Regions from separate parts of the Pelosinus fermentans DSM 17108 genome, predicted to be linked through region 2. Evidence: riboswitches for the same ligand, from Rfam matches in the RefSeq annotation. Region 2 holds a riboswitch; the other holds the start of a gene.
The links. A riboswitch is a leader RNA that binds a small molecule or an ion and turns the genes downstream of it on or off. The one in region 2 is predicted to bind thiamine pyrophosphate.
Positions count from the first base shown of each region.

Region 1 (9,257 bases), 1.6 Mb from region 2:
TTTAATTATTGGCTGGGGAAGCTTTTTTTATCTTTCTGCTGCTCTGGGGGCCGGTCCTAGGGATAGCTTCATGGTGGGAGCGGTTACTAAAACAGGTTATCCAGTGTGGAAAGTCAGAACTGTCATTGAAAGCAGTATTGCAATTTTAGGCTACTTTCTAGGAGGACCGATTGGTATTGGTACCATCATTATTGCTTTGACGTTGGGACCTTCCATTCAATGGGCTTTTTCCCTTATGGGTAAAAAGGCTCAGGAGATAGAGCATGATTCTTTAAGGATTCGGTTAGAACAATAAAAGGAAAAATGGCAGCAGGATTATATAGATCTTTGTAAAATAGTTCTTTTATATGGAAGGAATGTGATTTATGGGAGGTAGAAAGTGAGGAAATTTAGCTTTATTAAAATATGTTTTGGGTTGATGGTTCTTTGGATATGGGGATTATCGAATACCTTTGCTTTTGAAATTTTTCAGCCTGCAATGGTTAAAAAAAGTTATTTTACAAATGACGTTGTAGTTGATTTTACGATTATGGGATCATCAATTGCGACGCAAGAACAATGTGTAACATATCTTCTAAAGCGAAATCCCTTGCCTTTGCTTACAACCACTCCTAAGCAGTTGGTTGAGCATTATTACCAAGAGGCAGGATTGGAAGGAATCCGGCCAGATTTAGCATTTGCACAAGCATTACATGAAACGGGCAATTTTCGTTATGGCGGTGATGTGATACCATTACAGAATAATTACTGTGGACTGGGAACAACAGGCAACGGTGTTAAGGGGGCGTGGTTCCCTTCAGCGCAAGTTGGTGTTAGGGCGCAGATTCAACATTTGTTGGCCTATACGACAAAACGGCCGCCAGCACTATCGATTGTTGATCCCCGATATAATCTAGTAAAGAGTACGGATAAGTTCGGGCAATCTCTTACATGGACGGATTTAAACGGTAAATGGGCTGTCCCTGGAAAAACTTATGGACAGATGATATTAAAAATTCATGAAAAAATTTTAATGGGAGAATAATCAGAAAAAGGTGTCTTTTTTGACATCTTTTTTAAATCTTCAACTTTAAAAAAAAAGTGATTTGCAGGAAGGGATTGTAATAAATTCGTCGAATAAAAATAAGATTGACTGAATAGTCATTTTGAAAAGGAGTGATTTCAATATACAGGGGAAAATTCTACCTTACATAAGGTATATTCCATAAAGGTGTTTATGATGTGAATACAACAGTGGAGTAACAGCAGGTAAAAATTAGTGTTAGCAGAGTTAAGGGAGGTAAATAATTTGGTTCGCATAAGTTCAAAAGTAAGATGGCGCAATTATATGGCATTAATTATTTTTAGTATGGTGATAATAAGCGGCTGCAGTAAGCAGGCAGCACCGGCACCGCAGGCTGTGGAAGTAAAAGCGATGCAGGTAGTTCGGAAAGATACTCCAATTGCATATGAATTTGTCGGTACTATAGAAGCAAAAAATGAAGTCCAAGTACGGGCTAAGGTTTCCGGTAATATTGTGGATAAAATGGTAACCGGCGGAGCTGAAGTAACTGAGGGGCAGCCAATATTTCGCATTGACAGCCGTCAATATAACTCCGCATTACTGACAAATCAGGCAACAGCTGCTCAAGCAGAAGCCTTATTGGCGAAAACACGTAAGGATGTTGACAGATACAACCAGCTTGCTTCGCAAGGTGCCGTTTCCCAACAAACCTTGGATAATTCATTGGCAGAAGAAAGGCAAAATGCTGCTGCAGCCAATGCCAATTGGGCTAAGGTGCAGCAAGCACAACAAGATCTTGAGGACACAACGATACTTTCTCCCTTGAATGGCAGGATTGATATTAACGATTTAAGCATTGGCAGCTTTGTATCGGCAGGATCGACCATTATGGCTACAATCTCTTCTGTTGATCCAGTCATGGTAAAGTTTAGTATGAGTGAAAATGAATATTTACAATTTGCTAAAAATAAAGGTGCTTCTCCAGCAGAATGGGGAGGGGATTTGAAGCTGATTCTCAGCGATGGATCTGCCTATCCACTCACTGGGCAAATTGAACAGGTAGATAAAGGATTAGCAACTGGCACAGGTACACTGAGTTTTAAAGCATCTTTTGCCAATCCTGACAAGCTTCTGGTTCCCGGTATGTTTGCTCGTGTTGCGGTACAAAGTGAAGTGCGCCCAGGAGCCTTATTAATTCCGCAAAGAGCTGTTCAGCAGATGCTGGATAAGACCCTTGTTACTGTTGTGGGTGAAGGAGATAAAGCAGAAACACGGGTAGTTAAGATGGGTACGAAAGTTGGCAATATGTGGGTAGTAGAAGAGGGCGTTACTGAAAACGACCGCATTGTTGTAGAAGGCTTTCTGAAGACTCCGCCAGGAACACCTGTATCTGTAATCATGATCGGCCCGGATGAGTTACAAACTCCGGCGAAGCAATAGGAGGTAATCTGGTGGCTAAGTTTTTTATTGAACGTCCCATTTTTGCGATTGTATTATCGATCGTTATTACATTAGTTGGTTTAATCTCAGCATTCAATCTGCCGATAGCCCAATATCCGCAGATTACGCCGCCGCAAGTTAGTGTAAGTGGTAATTACACTGGAGCAAATGCTGAAGTTGTAGAACAGACAATGGCCCAATTGATTGAACTGCAAGTCAATGGGACAGAAGATATGGTTTCCATGCAGTCAACAAGTTCTGACTCCGGTTCGTACTCTTTGACGGCAAAGTTTGATTTAAGTAAAAACGCTGATATGGCAACAGTGCAAACTCAAAATCGGGTTGCACAAGCCAATGCGTCACTGCCTGCTGAGGTTACTGCAACAGGTATTACGACTCGTAAGGTTTCTCCCGATAATTCTCTGATCTTTTCCTTATGGTCTCCAAAGGGAAGCTATGATAGTACGTTTCTAAAGAACTATGGTAGTATCTACCTTATCGAAGAGCTGAAGAGAATCAAGGGCGTAGGGAATATTATGGAATATGGTGCTGATTATGGGATGAGGATCTGGCTGCAGCCAGATAAAATGGCGCAGTTAGGACTCACGGGGAGTGATATTTCTAGTGCGATTACTACCCAAAATGTGCAGGCTCCGGCAGGAACCATTGGCCAAAGACCTTCTGCTTCCCAGCAGGAATTTCAATATACAGCCCGGGTACAAGGTCGTTTGACTGAGCCTGAAGAATTTGAAAATATTATTGTCAGCTCTAAAGATAACAATTTCATTCGCATAAAAGATGTCGCCAAGGTTGAGATGGGCTCTAAGGAGTATGGCTTCCAGAGTTTCCTGAATGGTCATCAATCGGTAGCCTTTGCGGTTCAGCTTACTACCGATGCAAATGCATTAGACACCATTACGAAAGTACAGGAAGCCTTAGAGGTAGCATCAAAGAAATTTCCATCAGATGTTGCTTATTATTCCATCGTTGATAATACCAAGTATGTGCGTGAATCCATGAAAGAGGTTGCCAAAACCTTTGCAGAAGCTCTGGTACTAGTGCTTTTAGTCGTATTTTTATTTTTGCAAAGCTGGCGTGCTACTCTTATTCCAATGCTTGCTATTCCCGTTTCTTTGATTGGGACCTTTGCTGCATTTATGGTGATGGGCTTTTCTATCAATACGCTGACTCTTTTTGCCATGGTATTGGCCATTGGGTTGGTAGTTGATGATGCGATTATTGTAATTGAAGCAGTCGAATATCATATGCGCTATACGGGCCTTAGCCCAAAAGAAGCAACGAAATTGGCCATGAGTGAAGTGTCGGGTCCTGTTGTTGCCATTGCTTTTGTGCTGGCATCTGTGTTTATTCCTGTAGCCTTTTTTGGCGGAACTACAGGTGTTTTATACAAACAGTTTGCTTTGACCATTGCGGTATCCATGGCATTGTCTGCCATTGTGGCGTTGTCTTTGACACCAGCTCTTTGCGCATTAGTGTTAAAACCTCATGATCCCAATGCCCACTCAGGCATGCTGGAAAAGTTTTTTAACAAATTCAATGATGCATTTGAGGCAACCGTAGAAAAGTATGGCAGTGGTTTAGGAAAGCTGATTAAACGATCTGCTTTAGGTATTGTTTTCTTGGTAGTGCTATTACTTGTAACTGGCAAGCTATTTCAACTGGTGCCATCTTCCTTTGTTCCTAGTGAAGACCAAGGATTCTTTATTACCAGTGTAAGCTTGCCAGAGGCGGCAAGTGCGAATCGTACTGCTACTGTAGCGAATAAAATAGCCGATGATATGCGTGCTCAGCAAGGCGTATCGGATGCCATTGTTATTCAAGGCTATGATATTTTAGCTGGTGCTGCCAAAGCCAACTCTGCAATTATTTTTACAAAACTTGCAGATTGGGATGAACGAAAGGCACCTGGTTTAGGCGTTCAAGATCAAGTTATGAAAACCTTAGCGAATAGTGCTCATGTTCCTGAGGCGAAGGTTACTTCCTTTAATGCTCCTTCATTGCCCGGTATTGGTACCGTAGGCGGCTTTACCATGATGATCCAAGATAAAGGTGGTAATACCATTGAGGAAATGGATCGGATATCCAAAGAATTTATGGCCGCTGCTCGTACACGACCGGAAATTGGTATGATTTATTCTACTTTTGGCATTGATACTCCTGGGTATCGCTTTGAAGTAGACCGGGAGAAGGCAGAGCAGTTAGGTATCCCGGTAAATGATGTGTTTACTGCTTTGCAGACCTTTCTTGGCGGCGTGCAGGTCAATGATTTTAACCGTTTTGGTCGATCCTATAAAGTCGTTATGCAGGCGGAACAAAAATTCCGTAATGATGTAGACGGTACTCGTTTCTTCTTCGTCCGTAGCTCTTCTGGCGCTATGGTGCCACTTAATACTTTATTAAAACCGCAAGTGATTACTGCTCCTTCTTCCATTAAACGCTTTAATGGCTATAGAGCCATTCAGGTGGGGGGAAATCCAGCGGCTGGTTATAGTTCTGGGCAGGCCTTAACGGCATTGGAAGAAGTGGCAGCACAAACATTGCCTAAAGATTTTGGTTATGAGTGGACCGATCAGAGCCGTGAAGAAAAAGTATCAGCTGGTCGTGCTCCTTATGTTTTTGGTTTTGCGCTGCTGTTTGTATTCTTATGTTTGGCAGCTCTTTACGAAAGCTTTGGTATTCCTTTTGCAGTTTTGCTCTCAGTCCCTACAGGTATCTTTGGAGCAATTTTCTTCCAATATGCTCGTAATTTGCAAAATGATGTGTACATGCAAATTGGGATGGTTATGCTCATTGGATTGGCGGCTAAGAATGCAATTCTAATTGTAGAATATGCCAAAGTTAGGGTTGATAAGGGAATGGATCCTGTTGCAGCCGCTATTGAGGCCGCTAAATTACGGTTACGTCCTATCATAATGACGTCATTGGCTTTCATTATTGGATGTTTGCCTCTTGTAGTTGCTACAGGTGCTGGTGCTGGTGCAAGAAATTCTATGGGAACGGCAGTTGTTGGCGGCATGCTGGCAGCAACCATCCTGGGGATATTCTTGATCCCTGTACTATTTGTCCTGATTGAGCAGGGCGTAGGTTCCATTAAAAAATTTAAGAAGCATAAAAAAGAGATTGATGTTGATGTTTCTTAATGTAGACGATCTTTAGTCGTCGGATAAACCCGCTTTTTATAAGCGGGTTTATTTTCTTTTAGTTGGCAGACCTGCGATTTAGGTGAATCTTTGGCGGCAGCTTTGCAAAGGATAAGCCAATTGTAAAATACTTTGGTTGAAAAGAGTAGTAAGATATGTTACGATGATCCTGAAAAGAATATTTCACGTCAAGGGGAGCTGGATGAGCCGGCTGAGAGATAGATCTGAAATCTATGACCCTTTTTAACCTGATCTGGGTAATGCCAGCGGAGGGATGAGCGATAGAGTCTTTGTATATGCTAAAGCGCATCCTTATGGATGTGCTTTTTTATATATTCGCAGCTTAAATTTAAAAAGAAATGTTGAGAGGAAAAACAAATGAAAAAGGAACCGCAGAGGCGCAGAGAGCACAGAGAAAGATGGCGGAATAGAGATTTATACTCCCTCTCAGCGTTCTCTGCGCCTCTGCGGTTCAATCATTTTTATAATTTAAGTACAATTTTGTGATTTCAATAAGGGGGAATTTATATGAAGAAGGTACTAACGATAGCTGGTTCTGATTCAAGTGGCGGGGCTGGGATTCAAGCCGATCTGAAGGCTTTTTCGGCACATGGAGTATTTGGCATGAGTGTGATTACAGCAGTGACAGCACAAAATACCCAAGGAGTATTTGCTGTACAGGATATTGATGTAGCTGTGATTGATAAACAGATTGAAGCTATTTTTGATGACATTACAGTAGATGCTGTGAAAATCGGCATGGTTTCCCGTACGGAAACGATTAAAGCCATAGCAAATGGTCTTAAAAAATATAATGCCCAGAACATTGTCGTAGATCCCGTAATGATATCGAAAAGCGGTTACTATTTGTTGCAGCCCGAGGCGGTAGAAGCATTGATCTCTTATCTGCTGCCCTTAGCATCAGTTGTAACGCCTAACATTCCCGAGGCAGAAGAAATTAGTGGACTAAAGATTCATAGCTTGAAGGATATGGAAGAAGCTGCTAAATTCATTCATCAATTAGGACCAAAGTATGTACTGCTAAAAGGCGGACATCGGGAAGATGATGCTACCGATATTTTATTTGATGGAGAAAGCTATCAGCATTTGAGTACACCTCGAATTGCTACACAAAATACCCATGGCACAGGCTGCACCTTGTCGGCTGCAATTGCTGCCAATTTGGCTAGGGGGTATTCTGCGCAAGAAGCAGTTTCTAAGGGGAAGGAATATATTCACACGGCGATTGAACACTCTTTTGCCATTGGTAAAGGTGTTGGTCCTGTTCATCATTTTTATAATTTATATAAAGGCGCAGGTATGTTAAATGACGAATGAAACAAATAATACATTAGGTTTTAAGCACTTTTTATTTTTATGGTTTGGTGCGGCAGTATCCATTGCTGAAATTTTAACAGGAGGGTTATTAGCTCCTCTTGGGTTTCAAAGCGGAGTAATGGCCATTGTGATTGGTCATGTGGTTGGTGTGATTATTTTGGTGCTGGGCGGTATTATTGGTACCCAGGAACGGATACCAGCTATCGTCTCTACCCGTATTTCTTTTGGCGTATATGGATCTTATTTATTTTCTGTGTTAAATGTGCTGCAGCTTGTAGGGTGGACAGCAGTTATGATTATTGCGGCAGCCCGGTCAGCTAATGAAATCAGCAAAATGCTGTGGGGAATGGATCAGCTTTCTCTTTGGAGCATGGGGATTGGCGGCTTAGTTCTTCTGTGGATCGCTCTTGGCAGAGAGGACGGCTTAAAGAAAGTGAATATGGCAGCCGTATTTTTGTTGTTTGGCATTACGGTACTCTTAAGTAATGTAGTATTTAAAGATAGTACCGCTTTAAATGCACCGCCTATGGGAGGAATGTCTTTTGGTGAGGCATTAGAATTGAGTATTATTATGCCATTGTCCTGGTTGCCGCTGATTGCTGACTATACACGCTTTGCGAAAAGTAAAACAAGTGCAGCTTTGGGCAGCGGGCTAGGTTATTTTATTGGCAGCTGCTGGATGTATCTGATTGGCTTAGGCGCTGCTATTATTGCAGGCAATCCCGAACCTTCTGCTATGATGCTGGCAGCTAATTTAGGATTATCAGCTCTAGGCATTATTGTGCTGGCAACAGTAACAACTACTTTCTTAGATGCTTATTCTGCTGGGATTAGTTTTACTAATATTTTTCCGAAGCTGGATGAGAAACGAATTGCTTTATTTATGACGGTGATTGGCACGGGTATCGCTTTGTGGGTGAATATTGAGCAGTACGAAAATTTCCTCCTTGCCATTGGATCTGTTTTTGCTCCATTATTTGCGGTACTATTAACTGAGTATTTTATTATTAAAAACAGGCAATTGCGTCCAGACCTTCTTGTAAATTGGAGTGCTCTGGCAGTTTGGGCCTTAGGAGTTATTATGTATCATCAGTTTATTACCATGGAGTTTGTACTGGGAGCGACCATGCCGGTTCTACTCCTTACATCACTACTTTATAAAATCATTTGGGGGTATACAAAAGAATGGAAATCCTGCAAAAAATATCCGACAGCCTCATAACTGTAAAAACCAAAAAGCCTCTGGTACATCATATTACGAACTATGTGACAGTGAACGATTGTGCCAATATAACTCTGACCATTGGTGCTTCTCCTGTTATGGCAGATGATATAGGAGAAGTAGAAGAAATGGTTTCCTTTGCTTCGTCTTTGGTATTAAATATAGGAACTTTAAATTCGCGAAGTATTGAGTCCATGCTGGCGGTTGGCAAAAAGGCGAAAGAACGCGGCATTCCTATTGTTTTTGATCCCGTGGGAGTGGGAGCAACCAGTCTTCGAACTGCCACTGCCAAGCGAATCATAGAAGAAGTTGGGCCGTCGGTCATTCGCGGCAATATGTCGGAAATGAAGATTTTGGCTGGATTGGAGGTACAGATTAAGGGGGTTGATTCGACTGCTGATGAAGAGGATGGAAAAACAGTAGCCAAACTCCTTTCTAAAAAGCTTAACTGTGTAATTGCGATTACCGGAAAGCAGGATATCATTGCTCAGGGAGATCGAGTTTGCTTGATTGATAATGGTCATCCTATTTTATCTCAAGTTACAGGTACAGGATGTATGGCTACATCATTGGTTGCTTCTTTTTGTGGAGCAACGGAGGATTGGTTTGTGGGAGCGGCAGCAGGCATTATGATCATGGGCTTAGCCGGGGAATTGGCACAGCAGTCTTTGCAGGCAGGAGAAGGAATCGGCACGTTTCGGATGCGGCTGTTTGATGCCGTGTGGGCTATGACACCTGAGCTTATGAAGAAAGGCGGTGTCATTTCCAATGGATAAAAAAGCAGTTGATTACTCATTATATTTAGTAACAGATCGAGAGTTACTGGGGAATAAGGATTTAGCGGCAACAGTGGAAGAGGCTATTAAAGGAGGTACTACTTTAGTACAGATTCGTGAGAAGAATGTGTCTACTTTAGATTTTTTTGAGTTAGCCTTGGTGGTAAAACAGATTGCTGGAAAATATAATGTCCCTTTCATCATCAATGACCGGATTGATATTGCTTTAGCGATTGATGCTGACGGTGTACATATTGGACAAGAAGATATGCCTTTAGCAGTAGCACGAAAATTACTTGGTCCTACTAAAATAATTG
Region 1 covers NZ_AKVN02000001.1:1,660,896-1,670,152, forward strand. The annotation lists gene FR7_RS07335 (YczE/YyaS/YitT family protein) at 1-295, shown strand, start outside; gene FR7_RS07340 (glucosaminidase domain-containing protein) at 380-1,024, shown strand; gene FR7_RS07345 (efflux RND transporter periplasmic adaptor subunit) at 1,259-2,443, shown strand; gene FR7_RS07350 (efflux RND transporter permease subunit) at 2,455-5,604, shown strand; TPP riboswitch at 5,786-5,896, shown strand; gene thiD (bifunctional hydroxymethylpyrimidine kinase/phosphomethylpyrimidine kinase) at 6,133-6,942, shown strand; gene cytX (putative hydroxymethylpyrimidine transporter CytX) at 6,932-8,164, shown strand; gene thiM (hydroxyethylthiazole kinase) at 8,128-8,940, shown strand; gene thiE (thiamine phosphate synthase) at 8,933-9,257, shown strand, end outside.
Region 1: another riboswitch for thiamine pyrophosphate. It lies ahead of thiD (bifunctional hydroxymethylpyrimidine kinase/phosphomethylpyrimidine kinase); the one in region 2 lies ahead of thiS (sulfur carrier protein ThiS).

Region 2 (9,257 bases):
GTGGGGGACTCTCTGGAAAGATTGTATTTTTATATTTTTTTTATTTTTTATTGTTTTGGTATCGGTGTTATATATATATGCTAAATCCTTATTGATACTTTTACTTGTTACTGCATTATTGTTTATTTTGCTCGATCCGATAGTGCTTCGGCTTTCTCGTTCAATTTCTCGTGGGGTAGCAGTACTCTTGGCATTGTTTGGTTTTTTTGGTGTGCTGGCAGTGCTGATGAGTGTGATTTTTCGCACGATATTACCTGATTTAGCAGGTTTTATCCGCGAGTTTCCGGCCTTTATTATTCATTTTGATTCTTCTATTGTGGTTAATATGCTGCCCGCCGAATTTGCAGAGTATGGTAATCAGGTGCTGCGTGATACGGTTGTTTTTGCCGTGGATATGGTAAAAGAATCGGTGATACCTTTAATTCGTACTTTTTCAGGAGTTGCAGAAATGATTGCAGTACCTTTCTTAACTTTTTACTTATTAAAAGACGGGCGAAAAATTGCCTCTTCTATTGCAGATTTTTTACCGCCTTTACAGGTAAAACGCTTTGCTGCTTTCTTTGGTGATATTAATATTGTGCTGGGCGGCTATATTAGAGGACAGATGTTAATTTCTATTTTTTCAGGTTTTGTCGTGTTCCTGGGAAGTTATATCTTTGGTCTGCCTTATGCTCATGTCTTGGCATTAGTATCTGCTTTATCGGAGTTTGTACCTGTTATTGGTTCTATAGTAGCCACGGTTCCAGGTACTTTGGTTGCCCTGTCCTATTCTCCCTTGCTAGCCTTTAAAGTACTGCTATTTTATATTATTTTATTAAAGATAAATCATAATATTATATATCCCAAAGTAGTCGGCAAAGCGATTAAGGTTCACCCTGTATTTATCATGGTTACCATCTTGCTTTTTGGTCATCTTTTTGGCATTACAGGAATGTTATTTGCCGTACCAACGGTTGCAGTAGGTAGAGTATGGTTAATTCATTTACTGGATAAATCCAATACTCTTCATGAGTGATTTCTATGCGATTTGCTCTTAAAATGAAAAATGAGACTTATAACCTAATGATTAGGTTATAAGTCTCATTTTTTTAGTAATAAGGGAATGAAGCCCTCTCCAAAAGTCCAATAAGATCTGATCTCATATATAAAATACGATAATTTTAGCCATAAACAGATTGGCTGGATATGAAGATTTTCCAACGAATAGGAAGGTTCTGGATGAAAAATGGCGAAAGTTGTATAAAGGATTGAAACGTTTGATACGCAGGGGGAAATAACTGTGAAATATGCAGTTTCTTTTACGTTGCTAACGGTGTTGATTATTACTTTTTTATTAGGTGGAACTTTTATTCTGCTTATTAAGCAAGAAATAGCAGGAGAAATCATTCCTTGGTCAAGATATAAGGATGGGAATATTGTCCATTCCGAGGCTAATGACCGTGAGGAATTATATCGTAAAGACAGAAAAAAGATTTTAGTACTTCATTCCTATCATTCGGAAATGCCTTGGGTAAAATTAGAAGAACAGGGCATTAAGTCGGTCTTCCAGCAAGATAAACAGGCAGTGCTGTATTTTGATTATATGGATACGAAACAGAATATTACTTCTGACTATTTAGACAGTTTATATAAGCTCTATGAGCAAAAATACAAAGGAAAGAAATTTGATGCAGTTATTGTTACGGACGATGCAGCTTATGATTTTGCATTAGCATATCAGCAAACACTTTTTCCTTCTACCCCGATCATTTTTTGTGGTGTAAATTATTTTGACGAGACGGCTATACAGGATAAAACATGGGTGACAGGTATCATTGAGGACGTGGATATAAAGAGTACGATTGAAGCGGCTTTATTGTTACAGCCACAGGTGACAAAAATAGTTGTTATCAACGATGAGACGACAGTTGGCAAAGCCAATAAGCAATTACTCGAAAAAATCATGCCTAGTTTTGATAGCAAAATACAGTTTATTTTTCTAGAGAAAATGGCGATGTCTGAAGTGCTGGAGAAGATAGCTGCTCTTTCTGATGATACAGTAGTCTTGCTAATGACTTTCAATGTGGATAAAGATGAAACTATTTTTAGCTATGAAGAAGCAGGGGAACTAATTGGAGCAAATAGTAAGGTGCCTGTATATTGTTTTTGGGATTTTTATTTAAAGTCTGGTATGTTGGGCGGAAAGGTAACCAGCGGGTTTAATCAAGGGAAAATAGCTGGTGAATTAGCTCGGAAAGTTGTCTTCGAAAGAATTCCTCCAGTTAATATGCCTGTGATAAAGGAAAGTATTCAGCAGTATATGTTTGATTATCATGCATTGCGCAAGGCTGGAATAAAAAAAGAATCCTTGCCTGTAGGCAGTGTTGTCGTAAATAGTCCTGTTACCTTCTATGAGACATATAAATATTTAGTATGGTTCTTAACAGTGGTATTCATGATCTTGCTATTGCTGGTTGCCATATTGGCGATTAATATAAACAGTCGAAAAAAGGTTGAGGAAGAAATTCGTCATTTAAATAGGGAACTAGAGAATCAAGTATCCGAGCGAACAAGGGCATTGCAGGATACGAATTCTGCTCTGCGGCATACCTTAGAAGATTTGCAGCAAACTCGCAGTCATTTAGTAGAAGTAGAAAAGATGGCTTTATTAGGGGAGTTAGTAGCGGGCGTGGCACATGAAATTAATACGCCAGTAGGGAATAGCATTACGGCAATTTCCCATTTGTCAGAGAAAACAGGTGAGTTGGATCGGAAATTTTCAGATGGCCAGATGAAAAAATCAGATTTACAATTGTATTTAGAGTCTTCCAATCATGTAAGTAAGATTATTTTTACGAATCTGGAACGGGCAGCTGAATTAATTCGCAGTTTCAAAAAAGTGGCAGTTGATCAATTGGTGGAAGAACGACGCAGTTTTCAATTGGAAGAATACATACAGGATGTATTGGTAAGTTTGAGACCGCAATTAAAAAAGACCCATCACACGGTAAATGTGATTTGTCCAGAGGCAATTAAAGTCTATTGGTATCCTGGGGCTTTTTGGCAAATCATTTCGAATATGTTAAATAACTCTATCATGCATGCTTATGAGCCAGATGATGCTGGTACGATAACTATTGAGATTTCCTACTCAGCTGGGATTATCACCTTAACCTATGCAGATGATGGAAAAGGCATGACGCCGGAGGTGCAGAAGAAGATATTTGATCCTTTTTTCACCACTCGCCGAGGTACCGGCGGTACTGGTCTTGGTATGCATATCGTATATAACTTAGTTGTTTTCAAAATGGAGGGTACGATCGAATGTACCAGTCAGCTAGGGGTTGGTACTGTGTTTACAGTAAAGCTTCCTGAACGTATCCGAGGAAAAGGAGAAACGAATCATGTATGACGAATTATTATTTGCAGATGAGACCGATGTAGTAGAGCCAAAGATAGTTGATAGGATAAAGGTTTTAATCGTTGATGATGAAGAAGAAGTACATATTGTTACGAAGCTCGTATTAGATGATTTTGTTTTTGAAGGAAAAAAGATTGAGCTGCTCAGTGTTTACTCTGCCAGTGAGGCGAAAGACGTATTACTTAAGCATGAAGATATTGCCCTTATTTTATTAGATGTAGTTATGGAAAGGGCGGATGCTGGTCTACAGCTGGTGAAGTATATTCGGGAAGTGATGGGCAATAGCCTGGTTCGGATTGTATTACGTACAGGGCAGCCGGGGGAAGCACCAGAGGCAAGAGTCATTGTAGAATATGATATTAATGATTATAAAGAAAAGACAGAGCTGACAGCACAAAAGCTGCTGACAACTTTGATTTCTGCTTTGCGTTCCCATCGAGATTTACTGACAATTGCCATGAATAAAAAAGGCTTAGAGAAGATTATTGAGTCTTCACCGGAAATTTTCCGCATGCAATCGATGCAGAATTTTGCAACTGGTGTATTAATGCAGCTGATTGCTATGCTAAGGCTAAACAAAAACAGTTTATATTTAAAAGTATCCAGCTTTGCTGCTACCCGGAAAAAAGATGGTGAAATTAAAGTATTGGCAGCTACTGGTGATTTTCACATACAAAATTACGAGAAGCTTTCTCAAGATATACATGACAAGCTGGATTATGTCTTAGCGGCAAAACAAAGTATTTTTTTAGAAGACTATTTTATTTTATATTGGCAAAGTGCTGATGAACATGTATATTTGATTTACATGGAAGGCGACCAAAGACTTAGTGATCTGGACCGACGTCTATTGGATGTTTTTTGTCTGAATGTTTCCTCTGCTTTTGAAAATTTAAAACTGCATTTAGAAATGTATGATACACAGCGGGAAGTTTTCTTTCGTCTGGCGGAGGTGGCAGAGACAAGATCCAAAGAAACGGGCAATCATGTACGGCGTGTAGCAGAATATGCTCGTCTTTTAGCAATGAAATATGGATTGTCAGAAAAAGATGTAGATACTCTTCACTTAGCGGCCCCCATGCATGATATTGGCAAATTAGGTATACCTGATGAAATTTTAAATAAGCCAGGGAAATTAACGCCGGAAGAGTTTGAAATTATTAAGCTTCATGCTAATATTGGATATGATATGTTAAAGGGTTCCCATTTGCATATGCTGCAGGCAGCAGCTATTATTGCAAAAGAGCATCATGAGCGATATGATGGAAGAGGATATTCTTCTGGATTACAAGGTAATGAGATTCATATTTTTGCTAGAATAACAGCCATAGCGGATGTGTTTGATGCGCTGAGCTGTGACCGAGTATATAAGAAAGCTTGGCCATTGGAAGATGTATTATCTTATTTCCAGGAAGCTAAAGGAGGGCAGTTTGATCCCGAATTGGTAGAGTTGCTTTTTAGCAATTTAGATGAATTCTTGCAGGTGCAGGAAAAGTTTGCAGATGATTTTCATCATACAAATGTCTAAAAATAGGCAGAATACTAGTACCTCATCGGTGCTAAAACTATAGATAATTTAGCAGAGTATTTAATGCAGATGAGGTACTAATACATGCTTAAATAAATGGAGGTAAAAGAAAATGAGTCTACATATTAATGCAAAACAAGGTGAAATCGCCAGTACAGTGTTAATGCCTGGTGATCCTCTAAGGGCTAAATTTATTGCTGAGAATTTTTTAGAAGATGCAGTTTGCTATAATGAGGTTCGGGGCATGTATGGATACACTGGATTTTATAATGGGAAAAAAGTTTCAGTACAAGGCTCTGGAATGGGGATTCCTTCCATATCGATTTATGCTAGTGAACTAATGACAAGTTATGATGTGAAAAATATTATTCGTATTGGTACTTGCGGTTCACTGCAAGAACACGTAAAGATCAAAGATGTTGTTCTGGCTATGGCAGCATCTCACGATTCCAATATTAATCTTCAACGTTTTGCTGGTATGACCTATGCACCGACTGCCAGCTTTCAGTTATTAAAAAAAGCATACGATGTTGCTGCGAGTTTAGGGATTGAAGCAAAAGTGGGAAATGTGCTAACAACCGATACGTTTTATCATGATGACCCGGAAGATTGGAAACGTTGGATGAAATTCGGTGTTTTGGCAGTAGAAATGGAGACGGCAGGGTTATATACTCTAGCTGCCAAACATGGTGTACATGCTTTGACCATTGTTACAGTGAGCGATAGCTTAGTAACAGGTGAGGCTACATCGGCAGCAGAACGTCAAACCACTTTTACGCAAATGATGGAAATTGCTCTTTCGATGGCAGAATAAAAACATTGCATATTAGAGATACCTGTATTATACTTGAGTCAATCGAATAATAATGCTGGGGGAGCCGTTTGGCAGAGCGGGAAGAAATTCCTGACCCTTTGAACCTGATGTGGTTAGTACCAACGTAGGGAAGCTAATATTATATTTATAGCAATTGATATAAGCTTATCCTTTTTGGGGATGAGCTTTTTTATTTTAGGGTAACAATTGAATACTTGGCTGGGGGAGCCGTTTGGCAGAGCGGGAATGAAAATTCCTGACCCTTTGAACCTGATGTGGTTAGTACCAACGTAGGGAAGCTGTTTTATATATTTTATATAAATATTGATAAAAGCTTATCCTCTTTTGGATAGGCTTTTTATTATATTGAGGAGGTGAATGGGGTGGAGGTAGTGTTAAATGGAACAGTTGCGAATGTAGATAAGGAGATGAATTTGTGGGAGTTTTTGCTTTCTAAAGAACTGGATCTTGAAACAATTATTGTAGAACATAATGAGGTAATTGTAAAAAAGCAAGAATGGAAAACGATTATTCTGCAAGATCAAGATCGTTTAGAAGTATTGAAATTTGTTGGCGGAGGTTGATTAAAATGATGGATCAATTAGTAATTGGCGGTAGAAGCCTGCAGAGTCGTTTATTTATTGGTACAGGTAAGTATTCGGCAGATGCGCTGATTCCTGAAGTTGTTAAAAAATCTGGATCAGAGGTTATAACAGTGGCGTTGCGCAGGATTGATTTTAATTCTCCTATGGGGAATGTGATGGATCATATTCCTTCGGGTATGCAGTTATTACCTAATACTTCTGGGGCCAGAAATGCCCAAGAAGCAATACGGATTGCCCGCTTAGCAAAAGCGGCAGGATGTGGTAATTGGATTAAAATAGAAGTTATTTCGGATAATAAATATTTGCTGCCCGATGGTTATGAAACCATTAAGGCCACAGAAGTTCTGGCAGGAGAAGGGTTTGTTGTATTGCCCTATATCAGTCCGGATTTAATGGTAGCTAAGCATCTAGTTGAAGTTGGTGCAGCGGCAGTTATGCCCCTGGGTGCGCCGATTGGCAGTAATCGAGGATTAAAAACCAAGGAACTTCTGAGAATTCTGATAGAGGAAATTGCTTTGCCTGTAATTGTTGATGCAGGTATTGGTAAGCCTTCAGATGCTTGTGAGGCTATGGAAATGGGGGCAGCAGCTTGTTTGCTAAATACTGCCATAGCTAGTGCTAACCAGCCAGAATTAATGGCAGAGGCATTTGGCATGGCTGTAGCTGCTGGACGAAAAGCGTATTTAGCAGGACTAGGCCGCTCTGAGAAATATGCTAGTTCGTCATCACCTCTTACAGGATTTTTACATAATTGAGGGGGAGAATATGAGTTTTTATGATGAGTTTTTACAGTATTCAGATGCTGATATGGAAGCAGTCTTTCAACATACAACTTCTGCAGACATTGAAAGGATTATTGGTAAAGACAGATTGACTCCAAAAGATTTTTTAGCCTTACTGTCACCTAAAGCAGAAGAACATTTAGAATGGATGGCACAAAAAGCGAATGAATTGACGGTACAGAATTTTGGACGTGTCATTTTACTTTACACGCCAATGTATTTGTCCGATTACTGCACGAATAAATGTACGTATTGTGGCTTTAACGTAACCAATACCTTTACTCGTAAGCAATTGACCATGGAAGAAGTGGAAAAAGAAGCGCAAACGGTTGCAGCTTCAGGGATTCAGCACATTCTTATTCTTACAGGTGAAGCTCCTGCCATTGCGGGTGTTCCTTATATGAAAGAGTGTGTGGGAATCTTAAAACGCTATTTTTCATCCATTGCGATCGAAGTCTATGCGATGGAAGAAGAAGAATACGCTGAATTAATGGAAGCAGGGGTAGAAAGCATGACGATGTATCAGGAGACGTATAATCCGCTTCTATATGATCGTCTCCATCTAAAAGGCCCTAAGAAGGACTATCGTTACCGTTTAGATGCACCGGAGAGAGCTTGCAGGGCTGGTATGAGAGGGGTTAATATAGGTGCTTTATTAGGTCTTGATGATTGGCGGAGGGATGGTTTCTTTACAGGACTGCATGCTAATTATTTGCAAAATAAATATCCGGGTGTCGAAGTGAGTATTTCCTTGCCTCGCATACGTCCTACTATGGGGAACTGCGAGACGGGAAATAGTGTAAATGATAAAAGCATCGTGCAATTTATGACGGCTTTTCGCTTGTTTATGCCAAGGGCGGGTATGCCTCTTTCTACCAGAGAAAATGCAGAATTCCGCAATCACGCAATCAAATTAGGTATTACCAAAATGTCTGCCGGTGTGCAGACGGCCGTAGGGGGACATATCGATAGTCAGGAAAACTCTGGTCAGTTTGCTGTCTCTGACACTCGCAATGTAAAAGAAATGTCAGATGCGATCCTGCAATTAGGATATCAGCCTGTGTTTAAAGATTGGCAAGCTATATAAAGAAGAAGCAAAAGGGGAGTGAGTGGCATGAACCGGAAGAATCCTTTACCTACTGATTTATATTGTATTACAGCAGAAGACTATTCATTAGGACGCAGCAATATTGAGATCGTAAAACAATGGATTGCTGCGGGCATCAAAATAATTCAATATCGTGAAAAAGACAAAGATATGAAAAAAAAGTATGAAGAATGCAAGATCATACGGGAACTAACCAAAGAGGCTGACGTTACGTTCATTGTAAATGATGACATTGATTTGGCTATGATGGTACAGGCTGATGGAGTACACATTGGCCAAGATGACCTTCCTTTAGAAGCTGTACGACAGCTGGTTGGCGATCAAATGATCATTGGTATTTCTACTCATTCGCCGGAGCAAGCACAAGGCGCAGTCAAAGCCGGGGCTGATTACATAGGGGTAGGGCCCATTTTTAAAACCTCCACCAAGAAAAATGTGTGTGATCCAGTTGGTTTAGAATATTTGAAATATGTAGTTGACAATATAGCCATTCCTTTTGTGGCGATTGGAGGAATCAAAGAAAGCAATGTGATCGAGGTTGTTCATTGTGGTGCAAAATGTATTGCCATGGTAACGGAAATCACTCAGGCTCAAGATATTGGCAAAAAGATTAATGGGATCAGAAAAATAATAAAAGGCATAGAGGAGAAAAAATAATGGCTTATACCACGCAAATGGATGCAGCGAAACAAGGCATTATAACGAAAGAGATGACTGCGGTGGCTCTTAAGGAGAACGTAGACGTTGCTGTATTGCTGCAATTAGTAGCTCAGGGAAAAGTTGCTATACCTGCGAATAAGAATCATACTTCACTTAATCCAGCAGGCGTTGGACAGGGGCTAAGTACAAAAATCAATGTTAATTTAGGTGTGTCAGAAGATTGCTGCGATATTGAGCAGGAAATCTGTAAAGTAAAAAAGGCAATTGAATTAAAAGCAGACGCGATTATGGATTTAAGCTGTTTTGGCAAAACACGGGAATTTCGCCGCAGATTGATTGAATTTTCACCAGCGATGATTG
Region 2 covers NZ_AKVN02000001.1:3,271,700-3,280,956, reverse strand. The annotation lists gene FR7_RS15150 (AI-2E family transporter) at 1-1,015, shown strand, start outside; gene FR7_RS15145 (sensor histidine kinase) at 1,280-3,391, shown strand; gene FR7_RS15140 (DUF3369 domain-containing protein) at 3,384-4,928, shown strand; gene deoD (purine-nucleoside phosphorylase) at 5,041-5,742, shown strand; TPP riboswitch at 5,790-5,890, shown strand; TPP riboswitch at 5,954-6,056, shown strand; gene thiS (sulfur carrier protein ThiS) at 6,126-6,326, shown strand; gene FR7_RS15125 (thiazole synthase) at 6,332-7,102, shown strand; gene thiH (2-iminoacetate synthase ThiH) at 7,113-8,216, shown strand; gene thiE (thiamine phosphate synthase) at 8,244-8,894, shown strand; gene thiC (phosphomethylpyrimidine synthase ThiC) at 8,894-9,257, shown strand, end outside.